DNA from 2 places in the Clostridioides sp. GD02367 genome. Region 2 is predicted to be linked to the other one. Evidence: riboswitches for the same ligand, from Rfam matches in the RefSeq annotation. Region 2 holds a riboswitch; the other holds the start of a gene.
The links. A riboswitch is a leader RNA that binds a small molecule or an ion and turns the genes downstream of it on or off. The one in region 2 is predicted to bind lysine.

Region 1 (8,214 bases), on a different contig from region 2:
GGATAGGTTCACTTATGTTAATTTCAGGGCTTGTATTTATACTGGTAGATTTTATCCTATGTTTTGGACTAAAGATGATTAATCCTAAGGAAGCTATAGTTCTTGTTTTGTTTGGTAACTATTATGGGACTATAAAAAAAGAAGGATACTATTGGGTAAATCCATTTTGTTCTGCAATAAATCCAACATCATCAGGAATTAATATATCAAAATCTTCATCTGATGAAAAAGTAGATATATCATCTAATCCAAGAGGGAAAAAAGTATCTTTAAAAACAATGACTCTTAATAATGAAAAGCAGAAAGTTAATGATTTATTAGGAAATCCGATTATAATAGGAGTTGTTGTAATTTGGAAGGTTATAGATGCAACAAAGGCAGTATTTAATGTGGATAATTATAATACATTTTTATCTATTCAATGTGATTCGACTATTCGTAATGTTTCGAGACTTTATCCATACGATGTATCTGAAGATGGAGATGAGAAATCTCTTCGTGGTAGTAGTCAAGAGATAGCTGATAAATTAAAAGACGAATTACAATCAAGAGTTGATATTGCAGGAATTGAAGTGTGTGAAGTAAGAATTACTCACCTTTCTTATGCGCCAGAAATTGCAGCAGCAATGTTACAACGTCAACAAGCAGAGGCTATAATAGCAGCACGTAAAAAGATTGTTGAAGGGGCTGTAAGTATGGTAGAAATGGCACTAACTAATTTAAGTGAAAATAATGTTGTAACTTTGGATGAAGAACGTAAAGCAGCTATGGTAAGTAATCTATTGGTTGTTCTTTGTGGTAATAAAGATGCACAACCAGTAGTAAATAGTGGTTCAATATATTAATCTAGGGTAAAGTTAAGACATTTTAAATAATTTCAAATATCCTAAAAAGAGGGTGTCTCTAATGAATTAAATTCATGTTGAGACACCCTTTTGCTTATACATTACTTATTTAATTAATCTAAATTTCTAAGGTCATCCATAAGTTTAGTCTTGTCAGCCGTTTTTTCATCTTTCATTTTTATAACTTTAGCAGGAGAACCAGCAACAACAGCACCAGCTTCTACATCAGTAGTTACAATAGCACCAGCTGCAACAACAGCACCTTTACCGATTCTAACACCTTCAAGAATAACTGCATTAGCTCCTATTAAAACATCATCTTCAACTATAACAGGAGTAGCAGAAGGTGGCTCTAAAACACCAGCAACAACAGCTCCAGCACCTAAATGAACATTTTTACCAAGAGTACCTCTAGCTCCAATAACAGCATTCATATCTACCATAGAACCTTCACCAATAACAGCTCCTATATTTATAACAGCTCCCATCATTACAACAGCATTTTTTTCTATAGTAACCATGTCTCTTATTATTGCACCTGGCTCGATTCTTGCATGTTCACTTAAAGTATTTTTTAGAGGAATAGCAGAATTTCTTCTATCGTATTCTACATGAGTATCTATTATATCTTTACCATGTTTATCTAATACTTCCATTATATCTTCATAGTCACCTATAAATATATAAGAACCATTGCATCCAAATACTTTAAATTTATCAGTTGATTGGAAATGTAAAGAGTTAGTATTTACATATACCTTAACAGGTGTTTTCTTTTTAACTTCTTTTATATATCTTGCTATTTCATAAGCATCGTTTAAATTTACCATTTGTTAATTCTCCTTGTATTTCATTATATTTCTTTTATTATATACTTATTTATCAATTTTAGTATATACTTACTTTTCATTATTTACATTTATTTTACAGATTTTTTATCATATAAGCATAGTATCAAATAAATTTATCTATTGTATATATTTGAGTTAAACTGTGTGTCCTCATTATATTATTGTTATTATCCTAACATGCTGTCCATATTATAAAATCCTGGTTTTTGTTTAACTAAGTATTTAGCAGCAGCTATAGAACCACTTGCAAAGATACCACGAGATTGGGCTTGATGGCTTATTGTAAGGACTTCATTATCTCCTGCAAATAGAGCATCATGTTCACCAACAATATTTCCACCTCTTATAGCATGAATACCAACTTCGTTTGGTTGTCTTTTTGCGCTACGACCATATCTACCATAATTATTTTCAACATTTGGTAAAACCTCTTTTATAGCGTTAGCAATCATAACAGCTGTGCCACTTGGGGCATCTACTTTTCTGTTGTGATGTTTTTCTATTATTTCTATATCAAATCCTTCTAATAATTTAGCTGCATCTTTAACTAATTTCACTAATACATTTACACCAAGAGACATATTATATGATTGGAATACAGGAATAACTTTAGCCGCTTCATGTATTTTGTTCATTTCTTCATCATTATATCCAGTAGTAGCAATTACTAAAGGTGTCTTAGTCTTTAAAACATAAGATAAGATATTATCTAAATTAGAGTGATGAGAAAAATCTATAACTACATCAACTTCTTCAACTATAGTGCTCATGTCTTCGTAGATTTTAAGGTCACCTTCACAACTATCCATACCTCTAGCTGCAACACAAACCAATTCTAATTCACTATCTTCTCTTATAGTATCGGCTAAAATCTTACCCATTTTTCCATCATAACCAGTTGCTATAACTTTTAACATAATTTCCTCCTATGATTAAGGGCTAACTTTTGACCAAACCTATTTTTTACCATGCATCAATTTTTACTATGCATTAACTTTTAGTCCAAAGTTAACTAATTCTTTCTTTAATACTTCTAAATTTGCTGGGTCCATTTCTGCTAGAGGTAATCTTAAATCTCCAACATTGAATCCTAGTAAATTCATTGCAGTCTTAACTGGTATAGGATTTACTTCTATAAATAAAGCTGCTATTAGAGCATCCATACCAAGTTGTAATTTTCTAGAACCTTCTATATCGCCTTCAAAGAATTTGGCTACTAAATCGTGAGTTTCTTGAGGGCAAACATTAGCAAGTACTGATATAACTCCTTGACCTCCTAAAGATAATAAAGGAAGTATAGTATCATCATTACCAGAGTAGATAGCAAAATCATCTGGAACTAAACTAGCTATTTCTGCAACCTGTCCTAGGTCTCCACTAGCTTCTTTTACAGCAACTATATTATCTATTTTAGCAAGTTCAACTATAAGGCTAGGACTTATATTTACACAAGTTCTTCCAGGGACATTGTAAAGTATAATTGGAAGTTTGACACTGTTAGCTATTGTTTCAAAATGACGTTTAAGTCCAGCTTTATTAGCTTTATTGTAATAAGGAGTTATGATTAATAGAGCATCTACTCCTAATTTTTCAGCTTCTTGGCTTAGATTAACTGAGTGCATAGTATCATTAGAACCACTTCCAGCTATAACAGGAACTCTTTTATTAACTTTTTCTACAACATACTTAATAGTAGCAAGTTGTTCTTCATCAGTCATAGTATTAGCTTCACCAGTAGTACCACAAGATACTATAGCATCAGTACCATTAGCTATCTGGTATTCAACCAATTCGCCTAATTTGTCAAAATCAACTTTGTTATCCTTTGTAAATGGTGTAACTAGAGCAACAGCAGAACCTTTAAATATCATATAAAATCAATCCCCTCTTTTTTATTTTTGTGTTTTATATTACAGTTACTTCTAATGCTTGTTTTTATATTATTATTAATATTTTACAAAATTATATATTTATACAAGTTTGTATATTATACTAAATCGTATGATAAAGCCATTTCAGCTATTTGAATTGCATTAGTTGCAGCACCTTTTCTGATATTGTCAGCTACAACCCAAAGATTTACACCATTGTCAACACTGAAGTCTCTTCTTATTCTTCCAACAAATACTTCATCTCTATTGTCAAATTCTACAGCAGTTGGATATTCATTATTAGCAGGATTATCAACTACTACAACCCCTGGAGCTTCTTCAAGTGTTTTTACCAAGTCTTCTAATTCAAATGGATTGTTAAATTCAACGTTTATAGATTCACTATGACCATTTCTCACTGGAACTCTTACAGTAGTTGCAGTTATTTTTAAGTCGTAATTATTAAGTATTTTCATAGTTTCATTTACCATTTTCATTTCTTCCTTAGTATATCCATTTTCAGTAAATGAATCTATATGAGGAAGACAATTGTAAGATATTTGGTGAGGGTAGAATCCAGTAGGATTACCATTCATCCCTTTCTCTAAATCTTCAACACCTTTAACACCAGAACCAGATACAGCTTGGTAAGTAGAGTATACTACTCTCTTAATTTTGTACTTATCATCAAGTGGCTTAAGAGGAACCATAGCTTGTATAGTAGAGCAGTTAGGATTAGCTATTATGCCCTTGTGTTCTTTTATTGCTTCAGGATTTACTTCAGGAACTACTAAAGGAACATCTGGGTCCATTCTCCAGTGACTAGAATTATCCACTACTAAGATTCCATTTGATGCTGCTATTGGAGCATACTTTTCACTAATACTTCCTCCAGCAGAGAATAGTGCTATTTGTATACCTCTATCAGTAAATGAAGTTTCCTTTAATTCTTCTACTATATATTCTTTACCACAAAATATTACTTTAGAACCAGCTGATTTAGAAGAAGAGAATAAAAATAGATTTTCTATTGGAAAATTTCTTTCTTCTAATACTTTTAAAAATGTTCTACCTACCATTCCAGTAGCACCAACTATCGCTACGTTTACTTTTTTCATATAAATTCACCCCAATTTTAAATTATTAAAACATTATTTTATTTGATTTTAGTTATACAAGTAAGATATGTTAATATTTTTTTATATCCAAAAACTTTAATATTATATTAACAACTTTAATTATATACAAAAAACGTACAAAGGTATACTTTGTACGTCTAATTTATCACTCAAAGTAAACCCTGTAGCTCATCACTTATAATATAAGTGACAGTATTACACATGTTATGTGTAATCCCAGAAAATATAATTGCAAGAAATATTTTCTTCGGCTGTAAATCCTTTTTCCAATCATTAACACCTGCCAGCTACTATTGGATACTCTTAGTTACAGCTACCTCTACCCTAGGTTAATAGGATATTAAAATTTGATTATTCTAATAATAATACATATTTAAGAAAAAATCAACTTATTTATATAAATATTGCTAAAATTTAAATCCAAAATTTGTCAATTCTTGTTTTAATACATTAAGATTAGTTTCTTCCATTTCAGCTAGAGGAAGTCTTAAATCTCCAACATTAAAACCTAAAATATTCATGGCAGTTTTAACTGGCACTGGATTTACTTCTATAAATAAGGCAGCAATTAAAGCATCCATATCAAGTTGTAATTTTTTTGAGCCTTCAATATCACCTTTAAAGAATTTAGTTACTAAGTCATGTGTCTCCTTAGGGCAAATGTTAGCAAGCACAGAGATAACACCACTTCCACCTAATGATAATAGTGGTAATATAGTGTCATCATTACCGGAGTATATAGCAAAGTCTTCAGGTACTAATTTAGCTATTTCTGCAACTTGAGCTAAATCTCCACTTGCTTCCTTTACAGCAACTATATTATCTATTTTAGCAAGTTCAGCCACAACAGATGGCTTTATATTTACTTTAGTTCTTCCAGGTACATTGTATAAAATAATTGGTAACTTAACGCTATTTGCTATTGTTTCAAAGTGAAGTTTAAGACCTTTTTCATTAGTCTTATTATAGTAAGGAGTTATTATTAAAAGTCCATCAACTCCTAATTTTTCAGCTTCTTGACTCATATGAACAGACAACATAGTATTGTTTGAACCAGTACCTGCAATGACAGGTATTCTTTTGTTAACTTTTTCAACTGTATATTTTATTACAGCAAAAATTTCAGATTCACTCATAGTAGTTGCCTCACCTGTTGTTCCACAAACAACTAGTGCATCTGTATCATTCTCAATGTGGTATTCGATTAATTCACCTAATTTTTCGAAGTTGACATTATTATCCTCTGTGAATGGGGTAACTAAAGCAACAGCAGAACCTTTAAATAACATATAATCAAATCTCCTTTTTTATCTAAATTTAATTTTTTAAGTACAATAATAATTATAGTACAAATTAATTAATTTTAATAGGTATAGTTAATATCTTAACTGTTTAAATAAGATATTTATATTATATTAATATTAGAAAAATTTGAAATAAATGTTTTATTCTCAAAATATGCATATTAATTTAATAAAATATACCAAAATGGAAATAAAAAATAAATTTTATGCGAATTTAATAACTAATAATTAATATATTTAGGTTATAATAAATATGTGCGTAAAATCTAATAATAAGTAATAATACCGTAAATTTAGGAGGAATAATATGGATACTTTAAAGGAACTTTTTAAAATAGGAAGTGGGCCTTCAAGTTCTCATACTATGGGACCACAAAGAGCAGCAGAAAGATTTAAAAATGAAAATCCAGATGCAGAAAGTTTTAGAGCAATATTATATGGTAGTTTGGCAGCCACAGGTAAAGGTCACTTAACTGACTATATAATTGAAAAAACGATATCGCCAAAAAAAGTTGAAATCGTTTGGGAAGAAGATATTATAAAAGATTTTCATCCAAATGGAATGAAGTTTGAAGCTTTAGATAAAGAAGGAAATGTAACGGCTGAATGGACTGTATATTCTGTAGGTGGAGGAACTATAGCAGAAGAAGGTCAAAGAAATAGCAAAAGCAACAGTATATATCATCTAGATACTATGGATGAGATAGTAAAATGGTGTAAGGAAAATAATAAGACTTTAGTAGATTTTGTGTTGGAATGTGAACCAGAAGACATAAAAGATTATATAAAAACTATAAAAGATGCTATGAGAAAATCTATTGATGATGGATTAAGCACAGATGAAATAATACCAGGTAAATTATTATTAAAAAGAAGAGCAAGTACGTTTTATAATGCATACCAAAAAGATAAAAACTTCTCAACACTTGTATATGCATATGCACTAGCAGCTTCTGAGCAAAATGCTTCTGGTAATATCATAGTTACAGCGCCAACTTGTGGTTCTGCTGGTGTAATTCCAGGAATATTCTTTGCAATGCAAGATTTCTATAAGTATGATGACCAAAAAATAATTGAAGCACTACTTGTGGCTGGGATAATAGGTAATATAATAAAGACTAACGCATCAATATCTGGAGCAGAGGTAGGGTGTCAAGGTGAGGTTGGTGCAGCTTGTTCTATGGCAGCAGCGGCAGTAGCATACTTAAAAGGTGGTACTATAGACCATATTGAATATGCAGCAGAAATAGCACTTGAACATCATCTAGGAATGACTTGTGACCCTGTATATGGATACGTTCAAATTCCATGTATAGAAAGAAATGCTATGGCAGCTCAAAGAGCTTATGATGCAGCTAATTATGCATTATTAACTGATGGCTCACATTCTGTCTCCTTGGACCAAGTTGTTGAAACAATGAAAGAAACTGGTATAGACATGATGGATAAATATAAAGAAACTGCTAAGGGTGGACTTGCTAAACATTTCTTCTCTTGCTAAAAAATAAAATTTTTAAGTAATAATTCCCCTGTTTTGATTTATGAAACAGGGGAATTATTATTAATGGTGAATTATTTAATAATGCAAAATATTTTTATATTAAATTTAATTTTTTACTTTTAATTAGTATAGTTTGTTATATAATGTTTTAATTATGAGGGATATAGAAATATTTTTTAATAAATTAAAATTTGGAGGAGATTACATGAGAGAGGCATCATATTTACAAGAGCAACTTTATAAACATAGAAAGGCATTAAATCCAATTGCAGAGATTGGAAGAAAAGAATATAAAACTTCAAAATACATAAGAGATTATCTTGATAAATTGGGGATTAAGTATGAAGTTTACTTAGAAACAGGTATAGTAGGAATAATAGAAGGCAAAAAACCTAAAAAAGATATAGCTTTTAGAGCAGATATAGATGGGCTTCATAGTGAGGAAGGTGTAAAGCATTTATGTGGTCATGATGGACATGCCACTATATTACTTGGATTAATTGAATATTTGAATGATAACAAAGAACAACTGAATGATAATATAGTATTCATATTCCAACCAGCAGAAGAAGGTCCAGGGGGAGCAAAAGCTTTAATAAATGAAGGTGTACTTAGAAAATATAATGTTGATGAAATATATGGACTTCATATATATCCAGAGTTGCCAGAAGGTTATGTTGGTACAAGAGAAGGATACTTTATG
Region 2 (8,214 bases):
CTACAGAAATTCTTCTTAAATTTAAAACTGGATGATTTATAGCCTTACACATTTTTCTCACTTGTCTATTTCTTCCCTCATGTATAGTTATTTCACATACAGAATAATTCTTTTCTTTATTTTCTTTAGTTACTCTTATTTTAGCAGGTGCTGTTGTGTAATCTTCTATGTTTAATCCTCTTTCAAACTTTCTTATTTCATCATTACTTATAATTCCCTTCACACTTGCTACATATGTTTTGTTAACCTCATGTTTTGGGTGAGTAAGTTTATATGTTAAGTCTCCATCATTAGTAAGTATCAATAATCCACTAGTTTCATAATCTAGTCTACCTATTGGATACACTCTTTCTTTCACATCTTTAAGTATATCTATTACACTTGGTCTATTAAACTGGTCTTTCACTGTAGTTATATATCCTTCTGGCTTATTTAACACTATATATACATGCTTTTCACTTGGCTTTACTTTTTTATTATCAAATTCCACTATATCCTTATCTTCCTCAATATTAAATGATAACTCTTTTACTACATTTCCATTTACCTTTATTCTTCCTTCAAGAATAATTTCTTCTGCTTTTCTTCTAGATGCAATCCCACAAGAAGCTATATACTTATTAATTCTCATACATAATCCTTTCTTATCTTAAATTATATGTTATTTGATATTTTTATCAATGTTAATTTTGTTACATTATTATACTATACTAGACCTTGATTAAAAACAAGCTAAAAAATTATTTAATTTTCCTAAATAATTGTAATTTCTTTTCACATACTATTAATATGTAATAGCTGACTAAACACTATTTTAAGGAAGTGATTATTATTTCAAAAGAAAATGTAAAATACTATTTAATAGTCGTGTTTATTGGAATTTTATTTTTTAAATTTGTTAATACTCCATCAGATTTTATATCTAGTATTGAAGGATTCTTAAAGTTTTTTGGCCCATTTTTTCTAGCTATTTTGCTTGCTTTACTTTTAAATCCATTAGTAATGCTTTTTGAAATAAGATTTAAAGCACATAGGCTTTTAGCTATTTTTATAGCTTATATATTTATAGGTCTTATTTTAGCTTTTGGAATTAGATTGTTAATTCCATCAATCGCCAATACATTAAACAGGTTAATAAGTGAAATGCCTATGTACACTGATTATATAAACAATTTTATAGAAAAAAATATGTCAAACATAGATTTTTTAAAGACTTTAGTTCCTCACATACAACATAGCTTAGATAATGTGTTAAAAGAGGCAAATGATTCCATTAGTAGAATTCCTAAAAACTTATTAGTCTATGCACTTAGTATATCTTCTATGTTATTTAATATGACAATGGGATTTATACTGTCTATATATATTATATATGACAAAGAAAAAATTGCATTGGGGTTTAAAAAATTACTATACTCTTCTACTGATAGAAACAAAGCAGATGATATTATAGAATTCTTTAGAACTACTCATGACATTTTCTATGATTATTTGATTGGTAGAATATTAGACTCTCTTATTATTGGTATAATTGCATTCTTAGGATTTCAATTTGTTATCAGAATAGAAAATGCTTTATTTTTAGCTTCAATAATATTCTTAGGTAATATAATACCGTATTTTGGTCCTTTTATTGGTGCAATACCTCCAATAGCCATGACAATCTTATATAGCCCACAAAAAACTATCTGGGTTGTTATATTCATATTTATATTACAACAACTAGATGGAAACTTTATAGAACCAAAAGTTATGGGTAATCAAGTTGGTATAGGAGCTATATGGGTAATTTCTGCAATTTTAATAGGTCAATCTCTATTTGGTTTTATAGGTGTTTTCCTTTCAGTGCCAATAGCAGCTGTTGTAAAAACTTATGTTGATAAATATATAGATAATCGGCTACAATAACTTATATTTATTGTATATACTTTTAAATTTTTAATTTCAAATTTAGTTGCTTTTTATTGAACTATTTTATAAAAAATTAGCCCTTAGCAAAAACAATTTGCTAAGAGCTAATTTTTTATAATGCATATTTTATTTATTAAAAATATATGCACATTTTATATTTATTGATTATTTGAACTTTGAGAATTTTCTCCACTCTCTGCTCCACCACTAGTATCTGGAGAAGGTGGTGTTGGTGCTGGATTATTATTTGGTTTTTCTTGATTCTGAGAAGAGCTACTATTATTATCAGATTTATCATCATCTGATTTTTTACTGTTATTTTTAGAACTAGATTTATTAGTTTTACTATTTCTACTATAAGAAGTTTTTCTTGCGTCTGATTCTACTCTGTACCTATCTTCTCCTGCTGTATCTTTTGCCTTTTTCTTTCTTTGCTCTTCTGCTTCATTTTGTTCTTTTTCTAATTTAGTTAATTCTTCTTTCTTTTTAGTTGCTTCTTCTTTAATAACAGATGAACCATTTTTTATTTTCTCTATAAGCTTAAGTTCCTTAATTGCATCCTCATAATTTTTCGCTTCTTCAAACTCAGTCATATTTGACATTCTCATAGCTTGCATATACATAGCCCTTGCATTCTCATTAGTATTGTCTTCTTCTAATGCAGAGGACAATGATTCCATAGCTTTTTTATAGTCATGTTTTTCTAAGTATGTTTTTCCTTGCTCAGTTAAATTTATTTCATCTTTATTATTAAATGAACATCCTACAAGAAATATAGATAATATCGATATTAATAAAATTACTCTTCCTCTCATTAAACCCCTCCTTGTTATATACTTTAAATTTTATCATAATTAGGAAGTTTTTAAAATATTTTATATTTATTACAAGAAATTTGTTAGTAAAAGAAAAAAATAAGTAGATATGCTATGTATAACTACAACAAACTAAAAATTAATTTAGAGCCATATATACCTTAGTAAATCTACTTATAATAAACTTAATATTTAATTTTCATTCTATACTTCTAAAGCTAATAAATCTTCATAACTTTGTCTCTTACATATTACCTTATCATTTCCATCAAATACTGATACTACTGCTGCTCTTGGTATTTTATTATAATTTGAAGACATTGAATACCCATATGCACCTGTTGATGTCGTTATAAGTATGTCTCCACTTTTAATATCCATTATATCTATATCCCCAATCAATATATCTCCACTTTCACAACATTTTCCAGCTATTGTTACATGATTCATAGTCTCATGGTTAATTTTATTTACAATACTACACTCATAACTAGCTTGATACAGAGAAGGTCTTACATTATCTGTCATACCTCCATCTACACTTACATAAACTCTAACATCTTTTATATCTTTTATTGAACCTACTGTATACAATGTGCTTCCTGCATTTGCAACTATTGATCTTCCTGGTTCTATTACCAATATAGGTACTTCTATCCCAAGCTCTTTACATGAACTTTCCGCTTTAGCAATTATAGTCTCACAGAATTCTTTTATAGTCTTAGGCTTATCTTCTTTACTGTAATAAACCCCTACACCTCCACCTAAGTCAATTTCTGTTAACTGTATATTGAATTTTTCTTTTATCTCTTTTACTAAGTTCATCATTATGTCCACTGTATCTATGTATGGCTCTACATCAAATATTTGTGAGCCTATATGAGCATGAAGACCCACAAGTCTTATATTCTTGTATTCACTCAATTTCTCTATTGCTCTAAATAAATCTCCATTCACTAAGGCAAATCCAAATTTAGAATCTATCTGTCCAGTTTTTATATAATCGTGTGTATGAGCCTCTATTCCAGGTGTTATTCTAAAATATATTTCTTGAACTTTACCTTTTTCTTCACATAACTTTTCAATCAAATCCAATTCATAAAAATTGTCTACTACAAACTTACCTACACCTAAATCTAATCCCATATTTATTTCTTCTTTAGTCTTATTATTTCCATGGAAGAAAACTTTTTCCATAGGGAAATTTGATTTGTAGGCTGTATATAATTCGCCTCCTGAAACTACATCTAGGCACATTTGTTCTTCATTTATAAGATTACACATATAAATAGGTAAAAAAGCTTTACCTGCATAAGCAACCTTGTTTTTTCCATCTTTGGCTTTAAAATATTCTACATATTCTCTACAGTTTTGTCTTACCAAAGCTTCATCAAATACATAAAGTGGAGTTTGATATTTTTCACTAAGCTCTAAACAACTCACTCCTCCAATATATAATTCATTATCATTTACAGTCATAGTTCCATGAAGTTTCATAATATCCTCCCCAAATTTTATATATTAAATACTTCTGCTATTTTTTCTATAGCTATTTGCTTATCATCAGAATTTATAGCACATGTTATACGAATTTCTGATGTAGTTATAAGTTTTATCATTATACCATTTTCATTGAATATCTTAAATACCTTAGCAGCAACTCCAGAAGTATTTTTCATGCCAAGACCTACCAAAGAGAATTTAGTGATATTATTATCAACCACTACATGTTCTTCATCTGTGTACTTAGATACTATCTTCTTACATTCTCCTAATTCTTCTTTTGGAACTGTAAATGATACACTTATTTTATCTAAGATAGGTGCAGTCTGACTTATCATATCTACACTTATCCCTATAGTTGCTATATCTTCAAATAAACTAGATATATTTTCTGCTTTAAAATCTTTGATTGTTATAGAGCTATCGTCATCACTAGTAGCTAATCCTGTTATTACTTTATCCTCTAATTTCATATCTTTTCCCCCTCTTATATATGTTCCTTTTACTGTACCACATGTACGTCCAACATAAATTTCAACACCATATTTTTGTGCAAGTTCTATACTTCTTGAATGCATTACTTGTGCTCCTAAACTTGCTAACTCAAGCATTTCTTCATATTCAATCTCATCAAGTTTACTAGCCTTTGAATATTTTCTTGGGTCTGTAAAATAGATTCCATCAACATCTGTATATATCTCACATTTCCCATTTAATTTAACTGCAAGAGCCACAGCAGATGTGTCTGAACCACCTCTCCCAAGAGTAGTTACATCACCATCTTCATTGATTCCTTGAAATCCAGTTACTATTACGACATTTCCTTCATCTAAACTATTTTTAATTCTATTTACATTTATATCATCAATTTGAGACTTCCCATGAAGACCACTTGTTTTTATATTTAGCTGATAAGCATTATAACTTACAGCCTTACATCCAAGTGCATTTAATGCTATTGATAATAAAGAAGCTGAAATCATTTCTCCAGTAGACATCAAAGCATCCAATTCTCTTTTACTAGGTTCATTACTCAATTCTTTAGCCAACTTTATATATTCATCAGTGGATTTACCCATGGCAGACACAACTATTACCATTTGTGGATTTTCTTTTCTTCGTTCTATTATGTTTTCTGCAATTGATTTTATTTTATCAGTATCTGCCACCGAACTTCCACCATATTTTTGAACAATTATACTCATGCTTTTTCCCCCTCAAGTTAAATTTTGATAAATAAAAACGCCCAAAGGTATACTTTGGACGTGTAAATCTCATAGACCAAGTAACCTTGTAGCTCATCACTTTAAAAGTGACAGCCTTATACATATTCTGCATAAGTCCAGAAAATCCATCCGTCAACAAATTTTCTTCGGCTATAGACCCTTTCATCAATCATCAACACTTACCAGCTCCTATTGAATACTATTGAATATAGCTACCTCTACCCTAGGCTCATTATTTTTAATTAATTTATTAATATAGTTTTATCACATTCTATATAATATTGCAACAATTATTTTACAAAATGTGGCAAATCTATAATTCTCTTTTTTAAAATTAGGTTATATACAATTAAATAGTTTATTTAATCCTAAATCTATAAAATTTATACTATACTCACTATCATATCTCTCTAAATCATTTAATTCAGATAGATTATCTGGTGTAACTACCAAAACGTTTGGCACTTTAAAAAATGGAATTGTAGATTTATCTATCTTTCTAGAAAGATTTTCATATTTAGAAATATCTATTTCATTATTTAAATCAACATCTACTAGAACCTGTTTTATATTACCAAATTGGTCTGTATATTCAATAAATAAATCATATTTCATATCATCCACACTAACATTTCGGTAGAATCTTTTTACATCACAACCTGCAGTATTGATTCTAACAACTAATTCTGACCCTACTAGAGCCTTTATTAAATCATCTCCCTTAAAAAGTTTACTACCATTCAAATAGTATACGTATGAGAGGTCTTTGTAATTATAATAATCTACATCACAAGGATATTTTTTAAGTGTATACTCACTACACATTTTTCTCAAGGTTTTTTTAAAGTTTTTTTTATTATATCTCTTTTGGTCTCCATAAATTTTTCTAAATTGAGCTTCTGTAACACATCTAACCCTGCTAATTAAAAGCAATATCTCTTTTTCCATATTAGTCATAGTACATTCTCCTTGAAGTATTATTTGCAAAGTTGTACTAATATTATATTAATTTTATGACATTAAATTTACAAAGAATTAAAATAAAATAGCTAGTTTTTATAAAAATAAATTTTATAAAAACTAGCTATTAATATATTAAATACTATTTTCGATTTTTTTAAGTTAAACTATACATTATCTTGATTCTCAGAACCTTGAGAGTTTGTATTTTCGTCAGTTCCTGTTCCCTCTTTTGCTTTTTTATCTTCAAAGTTTGCAATATTTAGGTTATCAAATTCTGACATTTCAATTACACCAGATAATTCTTTTGAATATGATATTTTGACTTTATCTCCAACTTGAGTCAATGGCAATTCACTAGATACTTTTGAAGTAGCTTTGAATATTATCTCTTTATTTGAATCTAAAGTCACATAATAATTAGTATTTCCACCTCGTACATCTGGACTTATTCTTGTCACTGTACCTTCTATGACTTCATCTTTTAAATCATTATCCAGTTTTAAATCATTACCCTTAGATTCTAATGAATCTTTATAGTTTCTCAATGCTTCGTTTTTATCTTCACCTAAACCAAGCACATTATAATCTTCAACAGATACAAATGCAACTCTCTTTACAAGACCAGCCTTATCTTTTAACGATGATACATATGTTGGTTGACCTAATATATTATACATTACAGGGAATGTTGCTTCATAATTCTTTTCTTGAACATTACCTTCAGCTGATTTCATTGCAGCTGTCTCAGTAGCTCCTGGTTGCTTATATAATTTAGCTTCTTTTGTTCTAGAGTCAACTAACATAAATCCAATTGTAGATTCATCTCCTCCTGAAGATGTTATACCTGTATACCAATAAGACCTATTATCATTTCCATAAACTAATGATGTTCCTTCTGTTGGCACTAGTACTCCTTTTTCTGATATAACAGAATTTAAAAATCCATTAACATAAACTCCCCAGTCTTTAATCTGGTCTGTTATAAATTCTTGTGGCTGGATTCTATCCACCCATTTAGGTGTATTTTTAACATTGTAAACATTTATTTTTCCAGTTTCTGCATCAACAGTAGCTATTCCTGTAGCATTTGCTCCTCCATAACCAATTTTATGCTCATATAAACTTACAACCCAATAAGGTTTCCCTTCATCATTTATTTCAAGGGTAAAATCTGTCATACCAACATTTACCACACCATGTATGTATAAATGTCTCTGTAAATCTTGATGCAAGTAAGCTTCTGGTTGATATACTATCTTTATTGGTTTTCCATCTATTTCTTGAACTAATTGAACATCTTGAGGGTTACTTGCAGATACTTTTACATAACCACTTGAACCACTTAAAGATGTTACCCACTTAATTATGTCTCTATGAACAAGAGGTGCAACCCAGTACAATTCTCCATCCACATTTTGTATATGGAATTTTCCTAATTTTGACACACTACCTATAGCTGGAACTTCTCCAAGCTTTTTATCTCCCAATTTCATGGCCATATCTTCATCTACAAGACGAATGTCATTTACACTGACAGGACTAATGTCGTCAGTAAATTTACTTTCAGTTACTTTTCCTAATAATTCTTTATATGCCTTTGCATGAAATACAGGTGTAGAAGTTATAAAAGGTACAACTACAATATACACAAGTAAAGCTATTGCTATTGAAAAATTATATTTAGCAAGTTTAGATGTTCTTTCATTTCTATCTAACATCATATCTAGTATTCCTGCCACAACAAAGAAAATTATTCCTACTGAAAATAAAGATGTGAAATCTAATCTAAGTACAGG

Region 1: linked by a shared signal. The riboswitch ahead of Q3223_RS13990 (aspartate-semialdehyde dehydrogenase) and the one ahead of Q3223_RS04180 (aspartate kinase) in region 2 are both predicted to bind lysine.

The regions. Positions count from the first base shown of each region.
Region 1 covers NZ_JBJODK010000010.1:124,207-132,420, forward strand. Annotated here, with positions in the region: gene Q3223_RS13970 (SPFH domain-containing protein) at 1-845, shown strand, start outside; gene dapD (2,3,4,5-tetrahydropyridine-2,6-dicarboxylate N-acetyltransferase) at 959-1,675, opposite strand; gene dapB (4-hydroxy-tetrahydrodipicolinate reductase) at 1,864-2,613, opposite strand; gene dapA (4-hydroxy-tetrahydrodipicolinate synthase) at 2,680-3,567, opposite strand; gene Q3223_RS13990 (aspartate-semialdehyde dehydrogenase) at 3,684-4,685, opposite strand; lysine riboswitch at 4,863-5,036, opposite strand; gene dapA (4-hydroxy-tetrahydrodipicolinate synthase) at 5,114-5,995, opposite strand; gene Q3223_RS14000 (L-serine ammonia-lyase) at 6,318-7,511, shown strand; gene Q3223_RS14005 (N-acetyldiaminopimelate deacetylase) at 7,717-8,214, shown strand, end outside.
Region 2 covers NZ_JBJODK010000003.1:33,624-41,837, reverse strand. Annotated here, with positions in the region: gene Q3223_RS04200 (pseudouridine synthase) at 1-631, opposite strand, end outside; gene Q3223_RS04195 (AI-2E family transporter) at 823-1,908, shown strand; gene Q3223_RS04190 (tetratricopeptide repeat protein) at 2,070-2,726, opposite strand; gene lysA (diaminopimelate decarboxylase) at 2,931-4,223, opposite strand; gene Q3223_RS04180 (aspartate kinase) at 4,241-5,434, opposite strand; lysine riboswitch at 5,516-5,684, opposite strand; gene Q3223_RS04175 (hypothetical protein) at 5,795-6,412, opposite strand; gene Q3223_RS04170 (hypothetical protein) at 6,583-8,214, opposite strand, start outside.